DNA from 2 places in the Blautia sp. ZXY-1-B12 genome. Region 2 is predicted to be linked to the other one. Evidence: riboswitches for the same ligand, from Rfam matches in the RefSeq annotation. Region 2 holds a riboswitch; the other holds the start of a gene.
What was found. A riboswitch is a leader RNA that binds a small molecule or an ion and turns the genes downstream of it on or off. The one in region 2 is predicted to bind ZMP and ZTP.
Positions count from the first base shown of each region.

Region 1: it holds a riboswitch for ZMP and ZTP, as region 2 does, so the genes downstream of both, AC075L_RS13530 (IMP cyclohydrolase) here and AC075L_RS19865 (formate--tetrahydrofolate ligase) in region 2, are expected to answer to the same signal.

Region 1 covers NZ_JBWJVP010000212.1:13,205-32,253, reverse strand. Annotated here, with positions in the region: gene AC075L_RS13550 (DUF6106 family protein) at 1-386, shown strand, start outside; gene guaB (IMP dehydrogenase) at 496-1,953, shown strand; gene AC075L_RS13540 (hypothetical protein) at 2,071-2,265, shown strand; gene AC075L_RS13535 (peptidoglycan recognition protein family protein) at 2,201-2,905, shown strand; ZMP/ZTP riboswitch at 2,997-3,077, shown strand; gene AC075L_RS13530 (IMP cyclohydrolase) at 3,149-3,862, shown strand; gene AC075L_RS13525 (phosphoribosylaminoimidazolecarboxamide formyltransferase) at 3,992-5,176, shown strand; tRNA gene AC075L_RS13520 (tRNA-Gly) at 5,500-5,572, opposite strand; gene AC075L_RS13515 (hypothetical protein) at 5,743-5,976, opposite strand; gene AC075L_RS13510 (3D domain-containing protein) at 6,147-7,286, shown strand; gene AC075L_RS13505 (O-acetylhomoserine aminocarboxypropyltransferase/cysteine synthase family protein) at 7,436-8,719, opposite strand; gene AC075L_RS13500 (DUF6783 domain-containing protein) at 8,837-8,941, shown strand; tRNA gene AC075L_RS13495 (tRNA-Phe) at 9,015-9,087, opposite strand; gene AC075L_RS13490 (iron-containing alcohol dehydrogenase) at 9,203-10,387, opposite strand; gene AC075L_RS13485 (extracellular solute-binding protein) at 10,744-12,111, shown strand; gene AC075L_RS13480 (carbohydrate ABC transporter permease) at 12,407-13,309, shown strand; gene AC075L_RS13475 (carbohydrate ABC transporter permease) at 13,313-14,161, shown strand; gene AC075L_RS13470 (sensor histidine kinase) at 14,285-16,084, shown strand; gene AC075L_RS13465 (response regulator) at 16,077-17,636, shown strand; partial or broken gene AC075L_RS13460 (glycoside hydrolase family 3 C-terminal domain-containing protein) at 17,717-19,049, shown strand, end outside.
Region 2 covers NZ_JBWJVP010000283.1:622-13,980, reverse strand. Annotated here, with positions in the region: gene speE (polyamine aminopropyltransferase) at 1-167, opposite strand, end outside; gene AC075L_RS19870 (aminotransferase class I/II-fold pyridoxal phosphate-dependent enzyme) at 170-1,627, opposite strand; ZMP/ZTP riboswitch at 2,504-2,589, shown strand; gene AC075L_RS19865 (formate--tetrahydrofolate ligase) at 2,754-4,439, shown strand; gene AC075L_RS19860 (aspartate ammonia-lyase) at 4,548-5,990, opposite strand; gene AC075L_RS19855 (LysR family transcriptional regulator) at 6,088-7,023, shown strand; gene xylB (xylulokinase) at 7,135-8,592, opposite strand; gene AC075L_RS19845 (L-fucose/L-arabinose isomerase family protein) at 8,737-10,218, opposite strand; gene AC075L_RS19840 (DUF4867 family protein) at 10,312-10,929, opposite strand; gene AC075L_RS19835 (AraC family transcriptional regulator) at 11,024-11,872, opposite strand; gene AC075L_RS19830 (GatB/YqeY domain-containing protein) at 12,063-12,500, opposite strand; partial or broken gene AC075L_RS19825 (ATPase) at 12,657-13,359, opposite strand, start outside.

The DNA of each region.
Region 1 (19,049 bases), on a different contig from region 2:
CACCGCTGGCACTGATCATTGCCGTAGCGCTTGGAATTGCATGCTATTTTGTAATCCCGAAAACAGATGTAGAATATGAATATCTGTTTATCAATGGCGATTTTGACATCGACATGATCATGTCAAAGACAAAAAGAAAGAAAGTAAAGAGCTTCAAATTATCAGAAGCAGATCTGGCAGCACCGCTGGATTCCCACAGAATGGACTATTACAACGGAAACCAGAACATGAAAGTACTGGACTTTTCATCAGGAAATCCGGAGCATAAACGCTTTGGTGTTATCACAAGACTGGACGGAAATTTATGCAAAATCATTCTGGAACCGGATGAGGCACTTGCACAGGCTATGAAAAATTCAGCACCGAGCAAAGTTTTTTTGGATTGACATAGAATCTGATTTTTGTTACACTTGTTGAAAATAAAAGGACCAGTTGCTGGTTCCTTTTTACATTACAATAGTAATTTAATTTCATATACGCAAGGGAGGAAATGCAATGGGTACTATCATTGGTGAAGGCATTACTTTTGATGACGTGCTGTTAGTTCCGGCATATTCAAAGGTAATTCCGAATCAGGTAGATGTCACAACTTACTTAACAAAGAAGGTTAAACTGAACATTCCTATGATGAGTGCAGGAATGGATACAGTAACCGAGCATCGCATGGCAATCGCTATGGCGAGACAGGGTGGTATTGGTATTATTCATAAGAATATGTCCATTGAAGCGCAGGCAGAAGAGGTAGACAAGGTAAAACGTTCTGAGAACGGTGTTATCACAGATCCTTTCTATTTATCTCCTGAACATACACTTAAGGACGCAGATGAGTTAATGGCAAAGTTCCGTATCTCCGGTGTGCCGATCACAGAGGGCAGAAAACTGGTCGGAATCATTACTAATCGTGATCTGAAGTTTGAGACAGATTTCAGCAAGAAGATCAAAGAGTGCATGACTTCTGAGGGACTGATCACAGCCAAAGAAGGAATTACACTGGAAGATGCCAAGAAGATTCTGGCAAAATCACGTAAAGAGAAATTACCTATTGTAGATGATGACTTTAACTTAAAAGGCTTAATTACTATTAAAGATATTGAGAAACAGATCAAATATCCTCTGGCTGCAAAGGATGAGCAGGGACGTCTTCTCTGCGGTGCTGCGGTAGGAATCACTGCTAATGTACTTGCACGTGTTGATGCACTTGTAAAGGCATCTGTAGACGTAATCGTAATTGATTCTGCACATGGACATTCAGAGAACATTCTGAAGGCTGTACGCGAGATCAAGGCAGCATATCCGGAACTGCAGGTAATCGCAGGTAACGTAGCAACAGGTGCTGCGACAAAGGCTCTGATCGAGGCTGGTGTAGATGCAGTTAAGGTTGGTATCGGACCTGGATCTATCTGTACCACACGAGTTGTTGCAGGTATCGGTGTTCCGCAGATCACTGCTGTTATGGACTGCTACGAAGCTGCAAAAGAATACGGAATCCCGATCATTGCAGACGGTGGTATCAAGTATTCCGGAGATGTCACAAAGGCAATCGCAGCCGGTGCGAATGTCTGCATGATGGGAAGCATGTTTGCAGGATGCGACGAGAGCCCGGGAACATTCGAACTGTATCAGGGCAGAAAATATAAAGTATACCGCGGTATGGGATCTATCGCAGCTATGGAGAACGGAAGTAAAGACCGTTACTTCCAGGAGAATGCGAAGAAACTTGTTCCGGAAGGCGTAGAAGGACGTGTTGCTTACAAAGGACATGTTGAGGATACTGTATTCCAGCTCATGGGCGGTCTCCGTTCCGGTATGGGATATTGTGGAGCAGAAACTATTGAGAAGCTTAAAGAAACAGGCAGATTCATCAAGATTTCTGCTGCATCTCTTAAGGAATCTCATCCACATGATATTCATATCACAAAAGAAGCTCCGAACTATAGCGTAGATGACAAATAATAAATTTCAGGTGTAATATATGCCCCGGCTGGCTGCTGATGGAAAGAAATAAGATTTCCAGGCATGCCGGCCGGGGTATTTTTTGCAGGGAGTAAAATCCCGTAAGAGAAGGTAAAAATGCAAAAGCATATAAACAAAAAGAAAAAAACAGATACCAGAACAGGAAAAACTGGCAGTAAAAAAGAAAAACAGCAGGTCGAAAAGACGAAAGAGCAGCAGAATAAGGCAGAGAAATCAGAGAATTCTTATGAGCCTTATGCTGCTCGTGATCATAGTTCTGAGTGGGTGGATCATAATAAATCGGGCCAGTGAAAATGGATGGAGTATTGGGGACTTTTTACATAATTCTGACACGATGATTTCTGATGCGGAACAGTCAGGAACAGATAATGCGGATTCTTCAGGCGGACCGGAACAATGGCAAAAAGAAGGGGCGCCGTACATAGATGTGGAACTGCTGACGCCGAATGAATATTCCAGACCGCAGATTCCCATTGAGAGTGTACAGTATATTGCCATTCATTATACTGCAAATCCGGGGGCAACAGCCATTGCAAACAGGAACTACTTTGAGAATCTGGCGACTACTCATGACACAAAGGTGAGCAGTCATTTTGTAGTGGGGCTGGATGGGGAAGTGGTGCAGTGTATTCCTACGTCAGAGATGTCCTATGCGACGAACTCACGTAATGTAGATACTTTGTCCATTGAGTGCTGTCATCCGGATGAGACGGGGAAATTCAATGAGGCAACTTATGATTCGGCAGTGAAGCTTTCTGCGTGGTTGTGTGTGCGGTTTGGGCTTACATCAGAGAACGTGATCCGGCATTACGATGTTACCGGAAAAAACTGTCCGAAATATTATGTGGAGAATCCGGATGCATGGATACAGATGAAATCGGATATTGCGGCGCAGATTGATGTTGATTATGGTTTGCAGGATGTTCAGTAAAACGAAAATTCAGCACAGTACAAAAAAATTTGCCTTGAAATCCACAAAGAAGTATTGTACTATAATAACAACGTGTGATTTTTTTTCACGACAGTGCCTGCATGACTGGCGGAAGTAGGATTACCTACAGGGAGTGCAGCGAGTATATGAGCCGACCGCCTGGGCAGCCTGGAAATTATTCAATGAATAAATAGGTTTCCCAGGCTTTTTTTAACCTTATTTTTAACGAAAAGGAGAAAAATTATGGAAATGTTATCACTGGAAAAAGAACTGAAAGAGAATTCCTATCCTGGCAGAGGAATTGTGATTGGACGTTCCGCAGACGGTAAGAAAGCAGTGACAGCTTATTTCATCATGGGCAGAAGCGAGAACAGCAGAAACAGAGTATTTGTAGAGGATGGTGAGGGAATCCGTACCCAGGCGTTTGATCCGTCCAAACTTACAGATCCGAGTCTGATCATCTATGCACCTGTACGTGTACTGGGAAACAAAACAATCGTAACTAACGGAGATCAGACAGATACCATTTATGAGGGAATGGATCATCAGCTTACTTTTGAGCAGTCCTTAAGAAGCAGAGAATTCGAGCCGGACGGTCCGAACTATACACCTCGTATCTCCGGTGTTATGCACGTAGAGAACGGAAAATTCAACTATGCAATGTCAATTCTCAAGAGCAACAACGGAAATCCGGATGCATGTAACAGATACACATTTGCATACGAGAATGCCATTGCAGGAGAGGGACATTTCATCCATACTTATAAATGTGACGGAAATCCACTTCCAAGCTTTGAAGGCGAACCGAAATTGGTAGCAATTCCGGATGATATGGATGAGTTTGCAGAACTTCTCTGGAACAGCCTGAACGAAGATAACAAAGTATCTCTGTTTGTAAGATATATTGATATTGAGACAGGTAAGTACGAAAGCAAGATCATTAATAAGAATAAATAATAGTCACTTACTGAGTACAGATAGTACTTATAGATTATTGTGAACATAAGACGATGCTTTCGCAGTAAGAAATTATTTACAGGAATTAATTTTAAAATACTTATTTGGTTCATACGGAGGATTTATATAATGAAAGAATTCGAATTAAAATATGGCTGTAACCCGAATCAGAAACCTGCAAAAATTTATATGGCAGACGGCTCCGAGCTTCCGGTGAAAATCCTTTCAGGAAGACCGGGATATATCAATTTCCTGGATGCCTTTAACGGCTGGCAGCTGGTATCCAATCTGAAGAAAGCAACTGGACTTCCGGCAGCTACATCTTTTAAACATGTATCTCCCGCAGGTGCTGCTGTAGGACTTCCGCTGACAGAGACTCTGGCAAAGATTTACTGGGTAAATGATATGGACTGGAAGAATTTTTCACCATTAGCATGCGCTTATGCAAGAGCTCGCGGTGCTGACAGAATGTCCTCTTTTGGTGATTTTATTTCTCTTTCTGATGTGTGTGATAAAGATACAGCACTTCTGATCAAGAGAGAGGTATCTGACGGTGTTATTGCACCTGGATACACAGAGGAAGCACTGGAGATTCTGAAGCAGAAGAAAAAAGGTAACTACAATGTGATCCAGATCGATGAGAATTTTGTACCGGCTCCGCTGGAACACAAAGAAGTATTTGGTGTAACTTTTGAGCAGGGCCGTCAGGAGCTTGAGATCGATGATGCAATGCTTTCCAATATTGTGACAGAGAATAAAGAGCTTACAGAGGAAGCAAAACGAGATATGAAGATTTCTCTGATCATCCTGAAATATACACAGTCCAACTCTGTATGTTTCGTAAAAGATGGACAGGCTATCGGTGTTGGTGCAGGACAGCAGTCACGTGTACATTGTACAAGACTTGCAGGACAGAAGGCAGACAACTGGTTCCTTCGCCAGTGCCCGAAAGTGCTGAATCTGCCATTTAAAGATACAATTTCACGTGCGGAACGTGACAATGCCATTGATGTTTATATCGGGGATGAATATATGGATGTACTTGCTGATGGTATGTGGGAGAAAACTTTCACAGAGAAACCGGAAGTATTTACAAAGGAAGAGAAACGTGCATGGCTGGATCAGATGACGGATGTTACACTGGGATCTGATGCATTCTTCCCATTCAGTGATAATATTGAGCGTGCTCATAAGAGTGGCGTGAAGTATATTGCGCAGCCGGGTGGATCTGTGCGTGATGATGCTGTGATCGAGACTTGCAATAAATATGGAATGGTGATGAGTTTTACTGGTATCAGGTTGTTCCATCACTAAATCCAAGTGACGTGTGAAAAAAATAATGGTTTGGGGCGCGGTTTCGGAGCCTAAGAAAAACTAAGCGTCAGGGAATCTGCTAAAAACATGTAAAAAAATCTCAAACTCGCCGCAAATGCGGCTCAGACAGTGAGATTTTTTTACATAACGCAGATTTCCTGACGCTAATTTTTTCTAAGACTCCTGCAAATGCGCCCCAAACCATTATTTTTTTCACACTGAATATTGGCTATAGATGTTATTCGCAGATATGGAATTGCTATAGTTATGGAAAGTTAATAGAAGGGGATGAAAAAAGCATCAGCCTTAGCTGATGCTTTAAGAGCGATAGACGGGGCTCGAACCCGCGGTCTCGACCTTGGCAAGGTCGCGCGTTACCAACTACGCCACTATCGCATTTATGATGTCAGTTGAGTGATTACCTCAGCGACAAAATATATGATACTATATGCAGTGGAGTTTGTCAAATGTTTTTTTATTTATTTTGAAATTTTATATAATGGTTTTATTGAAAAATTATGACTCCCTGAAAAGTGCTGAAATTGGCACTTTTCAGGGAACAATACTTACATATTAAGTTCTTTCATTAATTCTTCCTGAGAAATGAATTCGTGACAGTCAGGGTTGTTTTCGATTTCCTTTAACATTATTAAATCTGTTTCATCGGGTTCAACTTTTTCTATATCTGCGAATGTATCAGGCAGTTTAAAATGTTTTTGAATAATATGCCAGAAGATATTAGCATCTTTATCACTCATAATTGATACAGCACCTATAATACGTTCTTTAACAGCAGTCATAAAATCACACTCCTTTACGAAAAAATATTTATATTTTATCTTATCTTTCGTAAGGCAGAATAGAATTCTGATAATTTTACTATAGCATATAGAAATAATAGAAGCAATATAGTTTATGAAGATTCCGTGAAGGATGGGGTGGAAAATTGCAAATTGGGAGGGGGTGTGCTATGATAGGACAGACGGAGAGAGACGATAAAGGAGTTGAGGCTCAGTTTATGAAGAAAAAAATTTTAGCATTATTAGTTTGTAGTATGCTTACTTTATCAACAACAGTTTCTGCGGATATTCTGGATTATGAGGGGACAATTAATGCTTATAAGCAGGATGATAAGACACCGCAGACCTTTGAGATTGATAATGGAAGTGGAGAGAAGGTAACTGCAGTTGCCAAGTCAGATAAGGTTTCTGTTTCTGCAAAGGCGACTTATATACGTTCTATGCCAGGGAAAAACGGAAAGAAGCTTGCAAGAGTGTATCTTGGTACCGGTGTAGAGAGAGTGGCCGTATGTGATAATGGCTGGAGTAAAGTGACTTATGAGAAAAAGGGTAAAAAGGGTACGGAAAAGATCAGTGGCTATGTGCCCACAAAACATATCAATGATAGTGATCAGGTTGCTCAGGCAAGGGGAACTTTTATAGCACTGAAGGACAGTGATATTCTGGATTATCCGGGAAAGAAGGATGGACAGATAGTAGGTGAGGTCATTCAGGAGGATGAAGTGAAGCGCCTGGCTACAGTGAACGGCATCTGGAGTCAGATTTACTATAAAAAAGAGAATGGAAAAAGAGGCATTGGATATATTCCAACCAGTGTTCTGGAGAATACAGCAGCAGAGGAGAATACGGAAGAGTCAAAGGTCGCTAAAGTAGACGGTGAAGAAGCTGGAACGATTCATAAGAGTGAGGGCAAAGGCGTTTTTGCAGAGGCTGTGGATGGTGTAACTGCTTCAAAGGGAGAGTCTGTGGATGGAGTGAAGGTGGGAACTCCGGTAGCTGTGTCTTCAGATGCGTCACTGGTTCCGCTGGGAACCTTTAAGATTACTCATTATTGTCCCTGCAGTATTTGTTGTGGCCCTTGGGCAAATGGCATTACTTCTACAGGGGTGACTGCTACGACAAACCGTACGATTGCGGTGGACCCTACACAGATTCCATATGGATCTAAGGTTGTGATCAATGGACAGGTTTATGTTGCAGAGGACTGTGGTGGTGCGATTAAACATAATTGTATAGATATTTATGTTGCTACCCATCAGGAAGGGGAGGACAAAGGGGTATATTATACAGATGTTTATTTGTTAAAGTAGAAAATAAGAAAGAATTTAACCGAATCAAGTAGCAAAGCGGATTGCGAATATCCGTTTGACCTGAAAATAAAAATCCGGAAGAATCTGGAAATGATCTGTTATATCTGTGATCATTTCAGAAGTTCTTTCGGATTTTTTGAAATTATCTTTTATGCGTTTTTTAATGCCTGTTCGATGTCAGCAATGATGTCTTCAACATTTTCAATACCAACGGAGAGACGGATCATTCCCGGTGATACGCCGGCTTCTGCAAGCTGTTCATCATTCATCTGGCGGTGAGTATGGCTTGCGGGATGCAGGATCATGGTCTTGGAAGCTGCTACATGAGTTGCAATGGTGGCAAGCTTTAAGCTGTCCATAAAGCGGACTGCAGCTTCTCGACCACCTGTCAGTTCAAAGGAGATAACACCGCAGGTTCTGCCTTCGTTCATGTATTTTTGAGCAAGTGCATAGTATTTGTCATCAGGAAGTCCTGCATAGTTTACATGAGATACTTTCTCATGGGCATTCAGGAATTCGGCAATCTTCTGTGCATTATAGCAGTGACGTTCCACGCGGAGAGGAAGAGTTTCAAGTCCCAGGTTTAACAGGAAGCAGTTTGTAGGAGACGGGATAGAGCCCAGGTCACGCATTAACTGAGAGGTTGCCTTTGTGATATAAGCCTTCTTTCCAAACTGTTTAGTATAAATAACACCATGATAAGATTCATCCGGTTCAGTCAGTCCATGATATTTATGTCCATAGGCATCCCAGTCAAAGTTACCGCTGTCAACGATAGCTCCGCCAACCTGCACAGCATGTCCGTCCATATATTTGGTTGTGGAATGGGTGACGATATCAGCTCCCCATTCAAAAGGACGGCAGTTTACAGGTGTAGCGAAGGTGTTGTCTACAATAAGCGGAACTTCATGTTCGTGAGCAACCTTTGCGAATTTTTCAATATCAAGAATTACCAGGGCCGGGTTTGCGATGGTCTCTGCGAAAAGTACCTTTGTATTAGGACGGAAGGCAGCTGCAATTTCTTCAGGGCTAGCATCGGTGTCAACGAAAGTGCAGTCAATGCCAAGCTTTTTGAAGGTAACAGCCAGGAGGTTAAAGGTTCCTCCGTAAATAGTAGAAGCCGCCACAACATGATCACCTGCTTCGCAGATATTGAAGACTGCATAGAAGTTGGCAGCCTGTCCGGAAGAGGTAAGGATAGCGGCAACACCACCCTCCAGATCTGCAATTTTTGCTGCTACAGCATCATTTGTGGGGTTCTGCAGACGGGTATAGAAGTATCCTTCTGCCTTAAGATCGAAGAGCTGTCCCATTTCATCAGTAGTATCATATTTATAAGTGGTACTCTGATAAATCGGGAGTGCGCATGGTTCACCCTTAGACGGAGTGTAACCGGAATGGAGACATTTAGTCTCGACTTTAAAGTCACTCATGAGTTTAGTTCCTTTCTTATGTGAAATATTGCTTCAATAAAATATTGTATTAATATTGGGAAAATTGTGATGATATTGATACAAAATTTCATGATGGTCTTAGAGCGTGTTTGAAAAATCATTCCCACAAATTGGGATACACATCTTGCGGAAAGCATTTTTCAAACATACTCTGGAAAAATTATACTGCTGAAAGTGAGAGAAGACAATATTAAAAAATGAAATAAAAAAATGCTCAGGCTTTTTCTAACCAGCCGTGAGCAAAAAAAGAAAAAAGATAATAAAAAATAAAAAATGCCCAGAGCCGGAATCGAACCAGCGACACGAGGATTTTCAGTCCTCTGCTCTACCAACTGAGCTATCTGGGCATTTGGTCTGTGAACTGTTGTGTATCACAGGCCTATAATAGCATATTGATTGTTTGAATGCAAGCAATTTTTACGATTTTTGCGAAAAAAGAGAAAATTATAACAAAAATTTATTTTATCTTGCCATAAGGTAGATTTTTTCCATATCTCTCATATTGAGCTGTTTAAAGACTCCAATGGTGCGAGTGTCCTCAAAACTGCATTTGAATGCAAGATCATGAATTTGCTGATCTGTGAGATCCAGCCCCAGTTCATGTAAACTGGTGGGCATTTCTACAGACCGGAAGAAATTTTCCATTGCTTCAATTCCTGCAAGGGCTGTTTCTTTATAATCAGTTCCACATGGAATGTCAAATACATTGGTGGCAAACTGAGCAAAACGTTCAGGGTTCACCTCGTAGACGTATCGTGCCCAGCTTCCCCAGATAGCTGCCAGACCTGCTCCGTGAGTTACATTGTAGACACCTCCCAGTTCATGTTCAAGCTGGTGGCATGCCCAGTCACCACCACCTGTACCGCATCCGGTCAGACCGTTGTGGGAAAGGCTTCCTGCCCACATAATTTCTGCCCTGGCGCTGTAATTGTCTGGTTCTTTCATAAGAATACGGGCATTGTAAATGACTGTCTGCATCAGAGCTTCGCTGATGCTGTCTGTAATCTCCATAGTTTCAATATTTACAAAATATCGCTCCATGGTGTGCATGAGGATATCTACACATCCGCTTTCTGTCTGATACTGTGGGAGTGTGTAGGTGAGACGTGGATTTAAGATGGCAAATTTCGGCCTGCAGTAATCTGTCTTTGCACATCCACGTTTTTCTTTTGTTTCTTCATTTGTGATAACACTGGAACTGCTCATTTCACTTCCGGAAGCCGCAATTGTAAGGATGACACCAATGGGCAGACAGCCGGTTGGAACAGCTTTTTTCAGACAGAAATCCCAGACATCATTGTTCGGATTGGCAACGCCATAGCCGATGGCTTTGGAAGAGTCAATAACACTTCCTCCTCCTACAGCAAGGATAAAGTCTACATGTTCTTTTTGGCATAATTCGATTCCCTCGCGGACTTTGGAAAGAAGTGGATTAGGAATGACACCACCCAGGGTGATGTATTCAAGACCTTCTTCTTTCAGATTAGAAGTGATCTCATCAATCAGTCCGGAACGGACAGCACTCTGACCTCCATAATGGATCAGAACTTTTTTTGCTCCATACTTCTTCAGCAGGGAACCTGCCTGAAGGTGGGTATCTTTGCCAAAGAGAACCTGTGTTGGTGTATAATATTCAAAATTTCTCATAATATGTAAACGACCTCCTATAGATTGAAAGGTTAACTGAATCAGGTAAGTCCTCTGCTTTAATTGTAAAATGTAATGAGCAGTAGGTGGGACTTCCTTTTTATATTAAAGCAAATAATGGAAAAATAGTCAAAAAATAATAAAAAAATTAAAATTTGAAAGTAATTTTTGCTGGTTCTCAGAAGACATTTTTGGAAAGATTCCAGTACAGATATCTATAATTTTCTGCACACAGAAAACGGAAAGACAGAAATTTATAGATTTTGGACAGAATATTTTATGGGCATTATGTGAATGGAATGCTATGATAAATACACTTAAATATACAAAGTGAATAAAAAAGGAGGAAACAAGAAATGAAAAAAAGAATGTACAAGATTATGGCACTTGCCATGACAGCAGCTATGGTGGTACCGATGGCAGCGCAGACAACTGCATTTGCAGCTGACGACAAAGAAATTACTTACTGGAATATCGCGGTAGAGAGCCCGGACAAAGATATTGTTACTGCAGCAGTAGACAAGTTTAACAAAGAAACAGAGTCAGGCTATACTGTAAATCAGGTAGCTATCCAGAATGATACATACAAGGAAAAACTTGTTATCGCGATGAGCTCCGGTGAGTGTCCTGATATGTACTCAAGCTGGTCCGGTGGTCCGATGTATGAATATATTGATTCCGGATTTGCTCAGCCGATTGATGATCTTCTTGATCAGTCCGATGTTAAAGATAAACTTCTGGATGCAGCTATTGAACAGGGAAGCTACAACGGACATGTATATGCAATCCCATATCTGAATGTTTCTCTGGCAGGTATCTTCTACAACAAAGATATGTTTAAACAGTACGGACTTGAAGAACCGAAGACATTAGCTGATCTGGAAAATATCTGTGCAACATTAAAAGAAAACGGAATTACACCTTTTGCACTTGCTAATGCTTCCAAATGGACAGGTTCCATGTACTTCATGTCTCTGGCAGCACGTTATGGCGGACTGGAACCATTCCAGAATGCAGTTGCAGGAACCGGCAAATTCACAGATGACTGCTTCATCAAAGCAGGTGAGAAGATTCAGGAGTGGGTTAAAAACGGATACTTCCCGGATGGCGTAAACTCCTTAAGCGAAGATGACGGACAGGCAAAACAGTTAATGTATCAGGAGACAGCAGGTATGCTTCTCTGTGGCTCATGGTATGCAGGAACATTCCAGACTGACAGTGAGGAATTCTATCAGAAGATCGGCTGGTTCCCATTCCCTGCAATTGATGATTCCGATGCTGATCCTACAATCCAGATCGGTACTGTAGGTGATCAGTTCATTTGCTTCAACTGTGAAGGTGATAAACTTGCAGCAGCATTTGAATGTGCAACAGATCATTTATCTGATGAAGTTGCAGACATTACATACTCTAACAACAAGGTTGTTCCTGTAAAAGATGCAGGAGACCACATCAAAGACCCTGTTGTAAAGGAAATCTTTGATGCAGCTCAGGAAGCATCTTCTATCCAGTTGTGGTATGACCAGTATCTGCCGACATCTGTTGCATCTGCACATCTTGATGGCTTACAGGAAGTATTTGGTCTGACAAAGACTCCTCAGGAAGCACAGGAAGAAATGCAGACAGCAATGGACGAATATTTAAGTACCAAATCTGATTCTGGCGCAGCAGATGATACTGCAGAAGAAGCTACAGATGATGCAGCAGCAGATGATGCTGAATAATCTTTAAAGGAAAGCAGGCATTCATTCTGACCTGAGTAAGGGTAGAAAAGAAGGGTTCTGCACATGCTGAAAGTGCAGAACCCTTTATCTTGAAAAACAATATGTGAGTACACAGAGCGTGCTTGAAAAATCATTTCAATGTCAAATTACATATCAGACAGCATGTCAGAAAATATATAAAAACCATCTCAGAAATATATCTCTAACATATTCCGAAAGCATTTTTCAAACATACTCTGGCATACGTTAGGTCAGATGATCAAATCTCAGAAAGTATTAAAAAGGAGGCACCAAAATGAATGAAAAAGGGATATCTCTGGTTCAGTTAAGACAGAGAAAAACACGTCAGACAGCAGCACTTTTTCTGGCACCTGTTATCATTTTATTAGTAGTATTTATCGCGTATCCGATTATTGATACATTTATTACAAGCGGATACCAGTGGAATGGTATTTCCGCAGACAAGAAGATGGTAGGACTTGCAAACTGGGCAAAACTGATCAAAGATACAAAATTCTGGATAGCATTTAAGAACAACGTTATTATCATGATCCTATCTATCATTATCCAGATTCCGTTAGGACTTGCAATGGCAACATTCCTTGACTTTGGCGGTAAGAAACTTACAATTTTCAAGGTTATCTGGTTTATTCCAATGCTTATGTCTTCTGTTGCAATTGGTTTCCTTTTCACATACGCACTTGCAACAAACGGAGGTATTGTCAGCACAATTTCCGGATGGTTCGGAGGGGGCAACATTGACCTTCTTGGTAATCCAAAATTAGCATTGCTCACAGTTATTCTTATCATTGCATGGCAGTTTACACCATTCTACATGGTTTACTTTATGGCTGGTTATACAAACATCCCATATGATGTATTTGAAGCAGCAAGAATCGATGGTGCTACAAGAGGACAGTATTTCTGGAAGATTGCACTTCCACTTCTTATTCCGTCAATTAAGAGTGCAGCTATCCTTTCAATGGTTGGATCTCTGAAATACTTCGATCTGATCTATGTTATGACAGGTGGCGGTCCTGGTACTGCTACAGAGCTGATGGCAACCTATATGTACAAAGAATCATTCAAGAACTTTAACATGGGTTATGGCTCAGCCATTGCAGGAGGTATGTTTATCCTGATTACAATGGTATCTATGATTACTATGAAACTTATAAACGGAAAACAGGAGGATTAAGGGATGGACAGCTATAAGAAAAGTAGAAGAAAAAGCATCATAGCCTGGATCATTGCTTTTGTTCTTGCTATCGGTGCAGCAATTGTATCATTTACACCTTTTATATTCATGGTGCTGAACTCATTCAAAGAGAAATTTGAGATGCTTACCAAGGGTGTATTCCAGCTTCCTGATCAACTGAACTGGTCCAATTACACTGAGGTACTTACAGGAGGGTTTGCAAATTACTTCAAGAACAGTGTGATCGTTCTTGCAATTTCCCTGATCCTGCTGCTGTTTATTTCAGCATGCGCTTCTTATCCTCTCGCAAGATTTAAGTTTAAAATGGCACAGCCGATTTATGCGATCATTGTAGCCTGTATGTCTATTCCTGTACATATTACATTGATCCCTGTATTCAAAATGTCAAAGTCAACAGGACTTTATGATACAATCTGGTCACTGGTCGGACCGTATGTCGCATTCGCAGTTCCGATTTCCGTATTTATCCTGACCAGCTTTATGAAAGAGATTCCGAGAGAAATCGAAGAATCTGCTGAAATTGACGGATGTGGAAAGATTCAGATGTTCTTCTCCATGATCCTGCCGCTTTCCAAACCCGGAATGGCGACACTGGCAATTTACAATGGTGTAAATATGTGGAATGAATTCTCATTTGTAAATACACTGACACAGTCTGCCCAGAATCGTACCCTGCCGCTGGCAATCTGGGAATTTCAGGGACAGTATTCTATGAATACACCAATGATCATGGCGGTTCTTACATTAACACTTTTACCAATGGTTATCATGTTTATTATTTTCCAGGATAAACTGGTAAAAGGTATGACCGCAGGTGCTGTAAAGGGTTGATTCTTTCTGCGAAATCTGTTATATCCATTTACCATTGAACATGGTATGATATTGGGGAGGTAAAATCCCCCCCCTGATCATGTGGGTATATGTGAAATTATGTGACAGATGAGGAAAGACAACATGAACAAATGGAAAACAAAATTCAGCTACTGGAAATTTGATAAAAAAATACTTTTACTTGTGACCGTCAGTATTCTTATTGTAACGCTGACGGTTGCAGGTGTTTCTCTGACTTTTTCTATAGCATCGATGAAAGAGCAGTCTGTAGAACTTCTGCAGATGCAGAATAATACAGTTGCGGAATCTTTTAAGGGATCAATGGATTCATATAAAGAAATCGTATTGGGTACGATCATGGATGATTCTGTGCAGAATTACTGCAGGCAGGTGCAGAAAAATGAGCTGAAGACAGCAGACATTGATGCAGTTTACAGCAAGCTGGAGAATCTGAATAATATGTATGAGAGTCTGAACTTTGCTGCCATTGTCAGTTCGGATTATAAAAGTTACTACTACAGAGGAAAGGGTTCTTTATCAGTTACGCAGTTTGAAGAAGTGTATCCCCAGGCATATGAGAGAAGCAAATATGCGCAGAAAGGAACGCTGAAAGTTTCCTATAATAACGATTATTATAACGATTATTATAAAGGGAACAGATATACATTGAGTCTGTATTATCCATTATATGATACCAGAAAAGTATCTGATGCAAGAGGGCTTCTGTGCATGAATTTCGATGATCCGGCAGTACAGAGGATGCTGGCTGTAGGAGATTCTTCAGCAGAAACAAGAGTAGTTGACACAGGTGGAATGATACTGCTTTCGAATGATAAAGAGGAGACAGGCCGTTACGTAAATTATATAGATGAGATGGAAAAAGGGATACAGATATTTACAAAGAATGGGAATATGTATGTATGCCAGAAGATTAAGAACTGGAATTATTATGTAGTCAGTTCGATTTCTTTTTATAAACTGATGGAATCAGGATTCCATATAATGGTTGTTGTGATTCTGGTTCTGATCATAGTGCTGATCATAGTAAGCATTATTATAAGAGCACTGGTCAGGAAAATGTATCAGCCCCTTAATAAGGTAGTATCTAATATGGATTATGTTGCAACAGGTTCCCTGAGAACAAGAATCAATGTTGACAATATGGGCGAGGATTTTGCCAAGCTTGCAATTGGTTTTAACTCTATGATGGACGAAATCGAGGTGTTGATGGAACAGGTAAAACTGGAACAGCATCAGCTGGAGCAGATCCGTTTTAATGCCCTTCAGTCGCAGATCCAGCCACATTTTCTTTATAATACACTGGAATGTATCCACTGGCAGGCGATTGCCGAAGGAAATAAAGAGATTTCCACAATGGTAAAGGCGCTGGCGAAATATTACAGGATCTGTCTCAGCAAAGGACATGACGTGATCACGATCAGAGAAGAAGTAGAGCATATCAGGAATTATATGATTATCCAGAACATGAGATACGACAACATTATCGGAAGTGAGATTGTTGTAGAATCTCAGGTGGAAGAAAGCCTGATACCGAAGCTGACCCTGCAGCCACTGGTAGAGAATTCCATTTATCATGGAATGAAAGTAAAAGAGGGAAAAACAGGTACACTTTATCTTACAGCATATAAAAATGAGGATGAAGTTATCATAAAGGTATCAGATACAGGCACAGGAATGAGTCAGGAACAGATAGATGAAATGAATGAACAGCTCTCCAGATACGAGGATTCCTTTGGATATGGAGTGCGAAACGTAAACAAGAGGATTGAACTTCTTTTTGGGGAGGGATATGGTCTTAATTACCAGAAGAATGATTCGGGTGGAGTAACTGTCGTGATCCATCTGCCATATCAGACAGAAATCAAAAAGAACACAGCAGGAGGCGAGCGGACGTGTGTATAGAGTACTGATTGTTGATGACGAAAAGATGATACGCATGGGTATGAAAAATGCCATAGACTGGAAGAAACTGGGAGTAGATGACGTATTTACTGCTGCGTCAGGAAACGAGGCTTTGAAGATTCTTAAAGAAGAAGGTCCTGAAATTATGGTTACAGATATCCAGATGACAGAAATGACAGGACTGGAACTGATTAAAGCGGCCAGAGAATCAGTACCTGAACTGCGTGTGATCGTGCTTACAGGCTTTGATAATTTTGAGTATGCAAGAGAGAGCCTGCGGCTTCAGGTGCAGGATTTCTTCCTGAAACCGATTGATGAAGATGATCTTTTCAATGCGATAGAAAAGCAGATAAAAGAACTGAAAGAGCAGGAAAACAAAGAGCAGAATCAGGCCAGAGTGTGGCGCTCTCAAGGCTCTGTAGTGCAGATGAGACTGGAGCAGTGCATGAGGAATTTGGTGCATACAAAAGCAGATAAAGAGATGCAGTTGTATATTCTCCAGAAAGATTTTCAGTTTGATATTAAGCAGAAAATGAGCCTGATTCTTCTGGAACAGGGAATGTATACAGAACAGCAGAATGACGGGAAATTCCGTGCAATGACTGTTAAAAATGTCTGCATGAGCATGGTGGATTCCCAAAACAGAGGAATCACATTTGTAGATGATGACGGTACGATTGCGATTGTCTGTTTTGAAAAGGATGATGACGACAGCGTTCTGGAACAGATTGAAGAATTGTCGGATGTACTGAAGGATGAATTTGAATATAAACCAAAGATTACGGTTGGAAGTGCTGTGCAAGGATTTGAAAATCTGGCAATTTCCTACAATGATGCCAGATATCTTCTGGAACATGAAAAAAAGAATATTCAGGACATTATACAGACGATGGGGGCTCAGAACAAGAAGAAAATCTTCTGGGAAACCTATGCAGAACTGCGAAATATCATGATTTCCAATATAGGAACTCCAGATTATGTACTAAAGGCATTTAATACCTTTACTAAGGCAACGGAATCCTATAATCTTTCTCCTTCTGCTGTGCGCAGATGTTGTTTCGAGATTGCCTCCTCTTTGATTTTTTCCTACATGGAAGAATCGTGTGAGGTGGAAGAAGGAAAGTTGGATGCACTCTCCAAGAGTCTGTCATCAGCAGGAAAAGAAGAGGCCTGTGAGATTACGAGAATGTTTATTGAGCAGCTTATTGAAAATGATGAAGAGGATGTACATTATACCATTTCCAATGCCAGACACTATATAGATGAGCATCTTGCAGAGGATATTTCGGTTTCCAGCATTGCGGAAAGTCTCTATATCACACCGAATTATTTCTCCAGATTATTTAAGCGGATTACAGGTGAAGGATGTAATGAATACATTGTCAGAAAGAGGATTGAGAAGGCGAAGAGCCTTCTGGAAACTACCAGCATCAAGACTGGAAAGATTGCTATGATGGTAGGATACAGAGATACGAATTATTTCTCACTGGCATTTAAGAAACATACAGGAAAATCTCCGACGAAATACAGAGAAGAAATGCAGAATACATAATGCAGGAGTAGCGGGCTGCGCTGAGGCTTTGTTAATACCTGCTGAATAATTATCAAATTATATAAACAGGAGGATCTGAAATGAAAGATCACAGAAAAGAAAGAGCAGAAGCAAGAAAAAAAGCAGAAAAACTGGTATCACAGATGACGCTTCTGGAGAAGGCTTCCCAGTTAAAATACGATGCTGCTCCCGTGAAAAGACTGGGTGTTCCGGCATACAATTACTGGAATGAAGCACTGCATGGAGTGGCCAGAGCAGGTGTGGCAACCATGTTCCCACAGGCAATTGCGATGGCTGCAGTATTTGACGATGAAGAGATGAAAAAAGTTGGCGATATCATTGCAACTGAGGGAAGAGCAAAATACAATGCATATTCTGCAAAAGAAGACAGAGATATTTACAAGGGTCTTACTTTCTGGTCCCCCAATGTAAACATTTTCAGAGATCCGAGATGGGGCAGAGGGCATGAAACCTATGGTGAGGATCCATATCTGACGTCCAGACTTGGCGTGAAATTCGTAGAAGGAATCCAGGGTGACGGACCTGTAATGAAAGCGGCAGCATGTGCAAAGCATTATGCAGTGCACAGCGGTCCGGAATCGCTCAGACATGAATTTGATGCACAGGCAAGCATGAAGGATATGTGGGAAACATATCTTCCGGCTTTTGAAGCGCTTGTAACAGAAGCGGATGTTGAGGCTGTAATGGGTGCTTATAACAGGACAAACGGAGAACCCTGCTGTGCACATAAATATCTTATGGAAGATGTCCTGAGAGGAAAATGGAAATTCGAAGGTCATTATACTTCTGACTGCTGGGCAATCCGTGACTTTCATGAACATCACATGGTAACTTCCACACCAAGACAGTCCGCTGCTATGGCATTAAATGCAGGCTGTGACCTGAACTGTGGAAATACCTATCTTCATATGATGGGAGCTTATCAGGATGGACTGGTAACAGAAGAAAAAATTACAGAATCCGCAGTAAGACTGCTGACAACCAGATATCTGCTGGGCCTGTTTGACGGAAGTGAATATGATAAGATACCGTATAGTGTGGTAGAGTGCAAAGAGCACATTGATGAAGCTCTTAAGATGGCAAGAAAGAGCTGCGTACTTCTGAAGAATGATGGAGTTCTTCCGATTGATAAAACAAAAGTAAATACTATTGGTGTCATCGGCCCGAATGCAGACAGCCGTGCAGCTCTTATTGGAAATTATCATGGAACATCTTCAGAATATATTACTGTTCTTGAAGGAATCCGTGAAGAAGCAGGTGACGATGTCAAGGATCCTTTACTCTCAGGGATGTGATTTATATAAAGACAAAGTTGAAAATCTGGCATGGGATCAGGACAGAATTTCTGAGGCAGTAATTACAGCTGAAAACAGCGATGTAGTCATACTCTGC
Region 2 (13,359 bases):
TTGTCAGAAAATACGATCTCACCGTCCAGAGCCACAAATCTTCCAAATTCTTCAGACTCAAACACATCGATTCTCTGAAATTCACTTTCCCCTGAAAATAACTGTCGGTTAATCCGGACAGAAAGCTTTACATTTCCTGTATGGAACTCGGAATACCATAATTCCATGATCAGATACCCCCTTTCAGAACCTGAAGATATTCTACCTTCGGATCCTCCATTCCCTGCATGGAACAGCCTTTGTCTCTTGCATAAAGAATGTATTCTACAATTTCCTGTGTCACCATTTCCCCAGGAGCAAGAATCGGGATTCCCGGAGGATAACACATAACAAATTCACCGCTGATCCTGCCTGCCGTCTGTTCCATGGGCAGAGATTCTTTCTCCGCATAAAATGCCTGCTGTGGAGACGCCACCACTGCAGGTGCGATATATTCCCCGGAAAGCATACCTGTGCTGTCCTTCTTATACAGACGTTCAATATCAGCCAATGCCCCTACCAGTCTCTCAATATCCTGAAGCCTGTCTCCAATGGAAATGTAAGCCAGAATATTACAGATATCTCCAAACTCGATCTGAATATCATATTCATCTCTGAGAAGATCATAAACTTCAATACCTGCCAGCCCATTTCCCAGTGTATAAATGGAGAGTTTTGTAACATCAAAATCAAAAACACTGGTTCCATTGATCAGATCCATACCATATGCATAATAACCGCCGATCTCATTGATCTCCTCTCTGGCATACTGCGCCATCCCTGCAACCTTTTCAAAGGATTCCTCTCCCCTGAGTGCCAGATTTCTTCTGGAGATATCCAGACTGGACAACAGAAGATAAGAAGCGCTTGTGGTCTGAGTCAGATTGATGATCTGGCGCACTTTCTCTGCATTCATACTCTTATTCAAAAGCAGCAGCGAACTCTGTGTCAGACTTCCGCCGGATTTGTGCATGGAAACTGCCGCCATGTCAGCACCTGCCGCCATTCCGGATACAGGAAGGTTTCTGCCGAAATAAAGATGGGTTCCATGAGCCTCATCTGCCAGCACCTTCATTCCTCTTGCATGAGCCTTCTTTACGATAGTCCGCAGATCCGAACAGATTCCATAATAGGTAGGGTTATTTACAAGAACTGCCACCGCATCCGGATTCTCATCCATAGCCTTCTCCACCTGACTGACTTCCATGCCAAGGGAAATGCCCAGCTGCGCATTCACCTCCGGGTTTACATAAACCGGAATTGCACCGCACAGTACCAGGGCATTGATGGCACTTTTATGTACATTTCGCGGCAGAATGATCTTATCCCCTGCCTTGCAGACAGACAGGATCATGCTCTGCACTGCAGATGTGGTTCCTCCTACCATAAGGAATGCATGCGCTGCGCCAAAAGCATCTGCTGCAAGCTCCTCCGCTTCTCTGATCACCGAAACCGGGTGGCAGAGATTGTCCAGCGGCTTCATAGAATTAACATCCAGCCCCACACATTTCTCTCCCAGCAACTGTGCAAGCTCCGGATTTCCTCTTCCTCTTTTATGTCCCGGCACATCAAAGGGAACGACTCTCTTCTTTCGGAAACGTTCCAGTGCTTCATATATGGGCGCATGCTGTTGTCTTTCATAATCCATTTGACATGTTCCTCTTTTCCTGTCGTCATGTACCGGCAAATACAGTTCTATCATTCAGCAATTGTATACTGCCTCAAACCGGCACAATGATTCAATTATTTCTCTATATATTCAAGTCGAACGCATGTGAGACACATCCTCGCAAAGCGTTTATCTCCAACCATATCCTTTATATTTGCTATATCTGCACAAAAAAAGAAGCAGATAAGTTCATTCACCATCTGCTTCTCTCATGATCTATAGAATTTCTCAGGCTCTGTCTCTTTATATACTGACCGGATTTCCCGTATAAATCCGTCTGTATCCTGTGCCTGTTCCCGTATTCTGAAATATTCATGACTGCTGTCGTCTTCAATCGCTGGCAAATATATGCTATGCTCTTATTGACCGTTTCACAAGATGATGTGTGCTTACGCACTGATTATTATAAAGTAATCAACTTATAAAATTTGAGCTTCTAACTCAATCAATAATGTGGTGTCTCCCACCCGGCAACTGCCCCGCCTGTCCGTATGGCTTAACATTCAGAAACTGTCTCTGAATGTGAGCAAATATTTGCATGAAAACGATAGTGTCTTTTCATACTAAAGATGAGAATAACATATCTTCTGAACTGTTGTCAATTCCATTTTCCATATTTTGCACAGTCTTTACCCGCTTTTTATATTTTCTTCATTTATCAGGGAAAACTATGTCTATTTTTTAACAATTTCTTTCCTTGAGAAAACGTATTTTCTTTCATTACCAGGGATTACGATTCTCTTCTCTTATCAATTTGCACAACTTTTATCCAGTTTACTCACATTTTTTGACGTTTCAACAAAAATTTTCTTGACATTTTTTTCTCAAAATGATATATTGTATTCATCAATTGAAAGAACCTTCGAGTACTGACGGAAAGAGTGGAGTGCAAACCACGTGGAGTCGGAGGTTTGTGGGAGCCGACCGTCTGGGCAGTATTTGAAATATTCAGATACTGGCCTTTTTTTATAACTTTCAGGGCAGAAATCAGGAATACCAGGCAGACCGGCCAATACTTCTTTCAATTAATAATTGTTGCTGATCGCGGAGTGAACAGCAACAGAAGTTTTTCATGTTATGCGGAAACGAAAGGAGAAAAACAATTATGGGATTCAAATCAGACATTGAAATTGCACAGGAATGCGAGATGCTTCCAATTACTCAGATCGCAGAGAAAGCAGGTATTGACGACAAATATCTGGAGCAGTACGGAAAATACAAAGCAAAAATCGACTACAATCTTCTGAAAGAAAGTGATAAGAAGGATGGAAAATTAATCCTCGTTACAGCTATCAACCCAACTCCAGCAGGAGAAGGTAAAACTACTACTACTGTAGGTCTTGCAGATGGTATGCAGAGACTTGGCAAGAGTGTTATGGTAGCTCTTCGTGAGCCATCCTTAGGACCGGTATTCGGTGTAAAAGGTGGTGCAGCAGGCGGCGGATATGCACAGGTTGTTCCTATGGAAGATATTAACCTTCACTTCACAGGTGACTTCCATGCCATTGGCGCAGCTAACAACTTACTGGCAGCTATGATCGATAACCATATCTTCCAGGGCAATGCATTAAACATCGACCCACGTAAGATCACATGGAGAAGATGTGTAGATATGAACGACCGTCAGCTTCGTAACGTAGTAGATGGTCTTGGCGGAAAGACAAACGGTATGCCTCGTGAAGACGGATACGACATCACAGTTGCATCTGAAATCATGGCAGTTCTCTGTCTTGCAAGCGACATCAAAGACCTGAAAGAAAGATTATCCAAGATCATCATCGGATATACATACGGAAAAGTTTCCGAGCAGAAACCTGTAACAGCAGGTGACCTTCACGCAGAAGGCGCTATGACAGCCCTGTTAAAAGATGCTCTGAAACCAAACCTTGTACAGACTCTGGAACACGTTCCTGCAATCGTACATGGCGGACCATTCGCAAACATCGCTCATGGATGTAACTCTGTAACAGCTACAAAGATGGCTATGAAGCTTGCTGATTATGCAATCACAGAAGCTGGTTTCGGTGCTGACCTTGGTGCTGAGAAATTCCTTGATATCAAATGCCGTATGGCTGGTTTAAAACCAAGCGCAGTTGTAATCGTAGCTACAGTACGTGCCCTGAAATACAACGGCGGCGTTGCTAAAGCTGACCTTAACAATGAAAACCTGGAAGCTCTTGAAAAAGGTATCCCGAACCTGTTAAAACACGTTTCCAACATCAAAAACGTATACAAACTTCCATGTGTTGTTGCTATCAACGCATTCCCTACAGATACAAAAGCAGAGCTTGACTTTGTAGAAGCTAAATGTAAAGAACTGGGCGTTAACGTTGCTCTTTCTGAAGTATGGGCAAAAGGCGGCGAAGGCGGAATCAAACTTGCAGAAGAAGTTATCCGTCTTGTTGAAGAACCAAACGACTTCTCCTATGCATATGAACTGGAAGGTTCTATCGAAGACAAACTGAACCAGATCGTTCAGAAAGTATATGGCGGTAAGAAAGTAGTTCTGACAGCTAACGCTCAGAAACAGGCGAAACAGTTAGAAGCTCTTGGCTTTGGCAACTGCCCGATCTGTGTAGCTAAGACACAGTACAGCTTAACAGATGACCAGACTAAACTGGGTGCTCCTACTGACTTCGAAGTTACAGTACGTAACCTGAAGATTTCCGCTGGTGCAGGATTCATCGTAGCTCTTACAGGCGAGATCATGACAATGCCAGGTCTTCCTAAAGTTCCGGCTGCTGAGAGAATCGACGTAGACGAGACAGGTAAGATCACAGGTCTGTTCTAATCCGGTTGAAATCAATCGAATAATTCAAAAATATAAAAATCATATTTATATATGATATGTGTCCAGACGATTTTACAGGCGGGAAGATTTTCCCGCCTGTTTTTTTCTTTATTTTTTTATAAGATAATCTTTTCCGGAAATACCAGGTTCCGTCATATGGATCGGATCCAGAATGCGATTAAGTTCATCCTCGTCCATAAGCTTTTCTTTCAGAATCAGACTTCTTACAGATTCGCCTGTCTTAATTGCCTTTTTTGCAATATCCGCAGCCTTCTGATATCCAAGATGGGGGCTGATTGCAGTGATAATACCTACACTGTTTTCTACCAGATAACGGCATCTTTCTTCATTTGCCGTAATTCCTACAATACAATTATCTACCAATGTCTGGACTGCATAGCCAAGAGTATCGATAGACTGAAACATGCAATAGAAAATAATCGGCTCAAACGCATTTAATTCCAGCTGACCAGCCTCTGCAGCCATGGTAATGGTAACATCATTACCAATAATATTAAAAGCAACCTGATTCACTACTTCAGGAATAACCGGATTAACTTTACCTGGCATAATAGAGGAACCATTCTGTTTTGCCGGAAGATTAATCTCCCCAAAACCAGTACGTGGACCGGAGGACATCAGACGGAGATCATTTGACATTTTGGAAAGAGTTACCGCACATGCTTTCACAGCACCGGAAACGGCTACAAATGGATCCAGATTCTGAGTGGAATCAATCAGATCAAAAGCCTGTATAAAGTCCATTCCCGATATTTCAGTGAGATTTGGAACAATTCTTCTCAGATAGCCCTCATCTGCATTAATTCCTGTTCCAATAGCAGTACCTCCCATATTAAGAGTCCGCATTTCATCCATTGCTTTATCCATTCTGTGGATATCACGCATGATTGCTACCGAATATGCCTTAAATTCCTGTCCCAGACGAATTGGTACTGCATCCTGCATCTGTGTACGCCCCATTTTTATTATGTGATCAAACTCTGTAGCTTTTTCATTAAGAGCATCATAGAGGCGAAGAAGCTGTTTTTTCAGATTCTGCAACAAACGAAGAGAAGTCATTTTACCGGCAGTAGGAATCACGTCATTGGTAGACTGTCCACAATTCACATCATCGTTAGGATTTATAATTGTATAATCGCCCTTTTTTCCTCCCAGTATCTCAATCGCGCGATTTGCAATTACTTCATTGGCATTCATATTTAAAGATGTGCCAGCTCCTCCCTGAACAGGATCCACAATAAATTCATTATGGAATTTCCCTGAAACAATTTCATCACATGCCTGGACAATCGCCTGTGCTTTTTTCTTCTCAAGAAGCCCCACCTCACAATTGGTTATCGCTGCTGCTTTTTTTATGTATGCAAGACTGTTAATAATTTCCGGATGCATATTCAGCCCCGTAATGTGAAAATTTTCAGCCGCACGTAAGGATTGTACTCCATAATATACATCTTCCGGAATATCCTTTACACCAATAGAATCCCTTTCTACACGATAGTCTGTTTTTTTCATAGTTATTCGCCCTCCCATGTATTTGCCCTCATTATATATCTCTGCTATAATATAATCAAATACATATATTTTTATAAAATATATAGTGTTTAAGTTATATATCGGAGGAATTTATATGTTTCAGGGAATGGAATACATCTATGAGGTATACAAGGAAAAAAGCTTTTCCAAAGCTGCTGCTGCTCTTTTCATTTCGCAGCCTTCTTTAAGTGCAAATGTAAAACGTGTGGAAAACCGCATTGGTTATCCTATTTTTGATCGAAGTACCAAACCTTTGCAGTTAACTGAAGTCGGAAAACATTATATACAGGCTGTTGAAAAAGTCATGGATATTGAAAATAATCTCGAAAACTACCTACTGGATCTGGGAAATCTCAAAACAGGAACTCTTAATGTAGGTGGCAGTAACTTTTTTTCTTCGTGGATTCTGCCTCCCCTTATTGCTGATTTTTCCCAAAAATTCCCCCATGTTCAAATTTCTCTTGTAGAAGAAAGTACAGCAAAGCTATCCCAGTTTCTCCAGGCCGGAAAGTTAGATCTGGTGATTGATAACTGTATTCTGGATAACCAGATTTTTGAACGTTATATCTACCAGAAAGAACAACTTCTTCTTGCAGTTCCCAAAAATTATTCAATCAATACCAGACTGCAGAAATATCAGATTCCTATTGAGGAAATCCGGAACGGGCAGTTCCGTTCTTCTCATATTCCTTCTGTTCCATTAAACAAATTCGAGAACGAACCATTTATTATTCTTCGTTCAGATAATGATACCGGTAAGCGTGCACTTACCATTTGTCAGGAAAATCACTTTTCGCCTTCTGTAGTATTTCGCCTGGATCAGCAGATGACTGCCTATAATATTGCATGTTTGGGAATGGGTATCACTTTCATCGGGGATCTTCTGCTCTCCAGAGTTCCAACAAATTCAGAACTTGTTTTTTATAAGCTGCCCGGTCAGAGCAGTAAACGCACTGTGTTTTTTTACTGGAAGAAAGGCCGCTATATCAGCAGAGCCATGGAAGAATTCCTGAAGCTGCCCTTTTCCTGATATGTCATAATCAAATAGGCTATGGTGATTGGTCATCATCAGATGTACGTCAAAATGGGGTTGTTGTGCTAAATAAGCACAACAACCCCAGTATGTCAGGCAGATATTCGATTAGAACAATGGCTTCATCGCCGGATACAGAGTTCTGAACTTCTGATATCTCTCTTCATATTTTGCAACCAGTTCAGGATCCGGTTCTACTGTATCAACAACTTTGGCAAATTTCTTACCGATGGTTTCTACATCCGGGTAAGCACCACAGCCTACTGCTGCCAGCATAGCTCCACCCATGGACGGTCCTTCTTCGTTCTCCAGAACATCAACCTTCAGGTTCATAACGTTTGCAATAATCTTCTTCCACAGTGGGCTCTTAGCTCCGCCACCGCAGATCTTGGTTCTCTCAATCTTGATTCCAAGGCCTCTTGCAACTTCCAGGGAATCACGAAGACCAAAGGCAACACCTTCCAGAACAGCCTGTGTCATGTCTGCTCTTGTGCTGTCCATGGACATCCCGAAGAATACACCTCTTGCATCAGGATTATTATGAGGTGAACGTTCTCCCATCAAATATGGAAGGAAGAATACATGATTCTCTCCCAGCTTCTGAATTGGAGCCTGCTCTGCTGCGAAATCCTTTGTCTGAAGAATCTCCTCTGCCCACCATTTGTTACAGGAAGCTGCGCTGAGCATGCATCCCATCAGATGATAGCTTCCATCTGCATGACAAAAAGAATGAAGTGCGTTATTTTCGTCCACACCAAAGTTTTTACTGGAAATAAACACAGTTCCGGATGTTCCAAGAGAAATATTACACTGACCGTCACCAACTGTACCTGTTCCTACAGCAGCTGCCGCATTGTCACCTGCACCTGCAACAACTTTTACATTCTCACTGAATCCAAGTTCTTTCGCAATCTCAGGTTTCAGAGTTCCTACTACTTCCCAACTCTCATACAGTTTCGGAAGCTGCTCTTCTGTGATTCCACAGATCTCCAGCATTTCTTTTGACCAGCAGCGGTTCTTCACATCAAGAAGAAGCATACCGGAAGCATCAGAAACATCTGTACAAAAAGAACCGGACAGACGATATGCCAGATAATCCTTAGGAAGCATAATCTTTACTACCTTCTTAAAGTTCTCAGGCTCATTTTTCTGCATCCAGAGGATCTTCGGTGCTGTGAAGCCTGCGAAAGCAATATTTGCTGTATACTGTGAAAGTTTGTCTTTTCCGATCACTGTATTCAGATATTCTGTCTCTTCGCCTGTACGTCCGTCATTCCAGAGGATTGCAGGACGGATCACATTATCATCCTTGTCAAGTGTTACCAGACCATGCATCTGGCCGCCAAAACCAATTCCTGCTACCTGCGCTCTGTCGATATCCTTTGTCAGCTCTTTCATACCTTCCATACTCTGTGCAAACCAGTCTTCCGGTTTCTGCTCAGACCAGCCCGGATGTGGGAAGAATAAAGGATATTCTCTGGATACGATGTTACAGATTTTTCCTGATTCTTCCATAAGAAGAAGTTTTACAGCGGAAGTACCAAGGTCAATACCAATATAATACATAAGTGCTCTCCTTTTCTATTTCTAATCTAATACATCCCAGAGCAAAGCCCCGGGATGCCTTTAATATAGTGTCAGTTTATTTATTCTGTATTCAGATTCATTCACTTCACATGAACATTAATAATCCGTTTTACTGATTTCTCATTAACCCCATGGATTTTCTGTCGGGTATCTTACACCTGCCGGCTGGTTATATCCAATCTTCTTAACATCCAGTCCAAGGAATTTCACTACCTCATAGAATGCTTTTCCGTAATGTCCAAACATAACTGCTCCATGATGCGGATAGTTGCCCTCGATCAGTACGTGACGGTAGAATCTTCCCATTTCTTTGATTGCGAAAATACCGATACCACCGAATGATCTTGTAGGTACATCCAGTACTTCACCTTCTGCAACATAAGAAACCAGCTCGCCCTCGGAATTGCACTGTAAACGATAGAATGTAATGTCAGATGCAGCGATATCACCTTCAAGAGTTCCTCTTGTGAAGTCTGGTTCAGATCCTGCCGGCTCAAGAAGTCTGTGCTGGATCAGCTGATATTTAACAGCTCTGGAATCACACATCTTGCATGCAGGAGTATTTCCACAATGGAATCCCATAAATGTATCAGTAAGCTTATAATCGTATTTTCCTTTAATATCTTCATCATAGATATACTGTGGAACAGAGTTGTTGATATCAAGCAGTGTAACTGCATCATTGGAAATGCAAAGTCCGATGTACTCGCTGAGTGCTCCGTAGATATCAACCTCACAGGATACCGGAATTCCTCTGGAAACCAGACGGCTATTTACATAGCAAGGTTCAAATCCAAACTGTGACGGGAATGCAGGCCAACATTTGTCAGCAAATGCAACGTATTTTCTTGCTCCCTTATGAGCCTCTGCCCAGTCAAGAAGTGTAAGCTCAAACTGTGCCATTTTCACATTAAGGTCAGCATAATATTTGCCTTCGCCCATCTCTTTTGCCATATCTGCACAAACTTCCGGGATACGAGGATCATTTTCATGCTCTTTGAAAGAAACAAGAAGATCAAGCTCTGAGTTCTCTTCAATCTCAACACCCAGCTCATAGAGGCCTTTAATAGGTGCGTTGCATGCGAAGAAGTCCTGTGGACGTGGTCCGAAAGTAATGATCTTAAGATTGCTGACACCGATGACTGCACGTGCAACCGGTACGAAATCAGCGATCATCTTTGCAATATCATCTGCTGTTCCAACAGGATATTCCGGAATATATGCTTTCAGATGACGCATTTTTAAGTTGTAGGAGCAGTTAAGCATACCACAGTAAGCATCACCTCTGCCGTTGATCATATCACCGTCACCTTCTGCTGCTGCTACATACATACAAGGTCCGTCAAATCTCTCTGCGATCAGAGTTTCAGGAGTTTCAGGTCCGAAGTTTCCAAGGAAAACAACCAGCGCATTACACTCTGCTTTGTTTACATCTTCAAGAGCTTTCTCCATATCCTTCTCGTTCTCAACAGTTACAGGACATTCATAAAGTTCACCTTTATAAGTTTCCTTGATTGCTGCACGTCTCTTTTCAGAAAGCTGAATCGGAAAACAGTCACGGCTTACTGCGATTAATCCAAGTTTTACTACTGGTATATTGTTCATAATATAAATTCCTCCATATTTGATATGTATTTATATGATTTTGTTATTCATTTACTATATTCTGATACTCTACTGCCACAGATTCCGAGCAACTCAGTCAATGGTGATATTCTCTCCACGAAGTCCGTTTACTGCACCCTCGATTGCCGCATCTTCATGTGCAATGAGCCATTTGTTCTTAGCTGTCAGCAGGCTGTCCTCGCCTGTCTTAGCTGTCTCAAATGTAAGATCTGTATTGGTTCCTGCCGGAAGTACGACTACACACTGGAAACCGCCATCCTGTACATTGCATGGCGCATAATGAAGTGTAGTTGCATATACTTCAATACCTGTTCCTGCAGGTACCAGGAATGCTTCGATCTTAGAAGTATCATATGTAAAATCATCTGTGATATCCTGCTGACTTCCGATAAGCAGCACCAGATCTGTTACCGCTACATTGATCTCTGAACTGCGGTGATATTCTACTGCATTTAATTTCTTATTATGTCCGTTGCAGTATCCAATTTCGATCGGGATTCCGCCAAATCCTTTATTCTGCAGTGCTTTTGCTACATCCAGAGCTTCCAGCTCCTCAACAGATGGTACATAAACCACATCATCCGGAACCGGTGTATGTTTCATTTCTTTGAGAAGAGCACTGAAGTCATACCCTTCAAGCACCTTTCCATATTTACGGAAGGAAGCATCTGTTACATTCTGAATTTTCACTTCAAAAACCTCCTTATATTCTGTAGATATTACGTTTTCTTGACTGTGCTTAGAATATATCAGAATAAAGGGTACTTTTCGCCAGTTTTCTTGTCTAATCTATAGCGTTTTTTTGACCTTTTTCATTTATCTGTTTTCGCATCTCACTTGGAAGTACCCCATATCTTTTCTGAAATTCCCCGGAAAAACCCCTGCTGCTGCAAAATCCATTATCTAGTGCAATCTGACTAATTGTATGGTCTGTATTCAGCAAATCCCTGTACGCATATGCCATACGGATATCCTGCAGATAAGTTTTATAGTTGATTTTTGCATATTTTTGGAACATTCGCGACAAATATGCATCCGAGTATCCAAAAGTAGCCGCCACATCAGAAAGCTTCAGTTCCTCCCTGTAATGCTCACGCATATATGTGGTGATTTTTGACAATGCATCCAGACGGCGGCTGTGTCGGATATCCTTCTCCCTGGTCTCTGTCACACGGTAATCCTTCACCAGGATATACATAATCTCGTAAAAAATAGAAATTGTCCGGAACTCATATCCAATTTTCCGCTCGAAATACACATGATATAATTTACGAAGCAAAGAAGCCAGTTTCTTATCCACCAGCTCCTCCTGCCCCCGAAAACGGATATATCTCTGGGCAGTAAAATAATTCTCAAACTGTTTCAGAGGAATCTGCAGAACTACTGTTTTATTTTTCTCCACAGCATGGATAGAGTGGGTCTCATTGGAATTAATGATTATCTGCTCTCCAGCTTTCAGCGGATATTCATCCTTATTTACAAAAAAATCCAGGCGCCCCTCCATCACAGCAAAAATCTCTACAGACGTATGCCAGTGCTTCTCACGCACATAATTGCCATTTCCTCCTTCAAAAAGAAAAACCTTAAACGGAAATCCCTCATTAGGAATGATCAGTTCATGCTGAAACTCCATATATATTCACCTCCTAATAAAATACCGCAGTATCCGGACATTCCAGCATACTGCGGCTATTTTGATAACTATCCAGCTTTCTGCATACCAAATCTGCTGGATGATCCTATTCTTCACATAGTCCCACCCACTGCTTATTGCTTTTCGCAATTGAAGCAGGGGACTTACTTGATTCGGTTAAGATAACACATTATTTGCAGAGCTCTGCCACAACCTGATTAATCACCTTTCCGTCTGCTTTTCCCTTCATATCAGCCATAACAGCCTTCATGATCTGACCCTTATTTTTCGTCGCAATCACATCTGCAAATTTTTCTTCCAGATATGCTTTTACCTCTGCTGCATCCATCTGTTTTGGCGCATATTTGGCGATCACATCATATCTTGCCTGATATTCAGCCTTCAGATCTTCGCGGCTCTCCGGGCAGGTATCCAGCTGTTCTTTCACAGTTTTCAACTCTTTCAGAATAACTCTGTCCACCAGATCACTCTTAATCTCATCACGGCATCCCTCATCGATCGCTACCTTCTTTACCGCAGAGATCAGAGAGGAGACTGCTTCTTTTGTTACTTTATCTTTGGCTTTCATAGCTGCAACCATATCTTTTCTTAATACTTCTAATTCCATTTTATATTCCTCCTCGTTTTTTCTAGTGATTCCATATCGTTCTACTGCTGCACAGTCAAATGCGCCTGCATTCCTGATATTTTTCACTCAAATCATAATTCTATTCATCAGCATACCACGATTTATCTGAAAATCCAATGCTAATTGGCATAAAAATTAATTTTTTAGTCCCCGCTTCATCGTGTTCTCCAGTTCCTCCATTTGTCCCAGGATCAGTTTCTGTCTGTCATCAAACAGTAGTCCCTTGTTGTGACGGTAATACTGGTCAGAACCATTTTCCCGGATAAACCAGATACTGTAAAAGTTTGCATTCAGTTCCGTAATAAATGCTACCATTTCCTGGCTATCACCAAAGGCAGCTTCCATAAAATCAAAAACATTCTGAAGCGTCTGAGAGATATATTCTGTCTGAGTTTCCAGACTGTCAGCCTCCGTTGCAAAAGCTGTTTTTGCCCGCTCATAGGTATCTTTTTCTGAAATTTCAACAGCTTTATTATTCTCTGTTTTATCTTCAGAACCAGTTTCTCCCCTCAGTTCTATCCATAATTTCTCAAGAAAATCCACTGTACGGATAAATACTTTTTCTTCATTTTTAGTGAGAAGCTCAGATTTTTTTGTAGTCTGAAAATCATTTTCTGCCTTTTTATAAATGGATTCCAGCGTCATTTCCGGAAGGTTATCTCTGTATTCTGTCATGTAACCATAGAGCTTTGTCACATAGGCATCCATAAAATAACAGTCTGCAAATAACTGGCTGAGCTTTCCGTTCAGCAGACCAACAATACTCAGATGCTCATCCAGTGAAGCATTGCGGATCTTACCCAGAGTGATCGGTGTCCATTTACCCTGAAGCAGATCC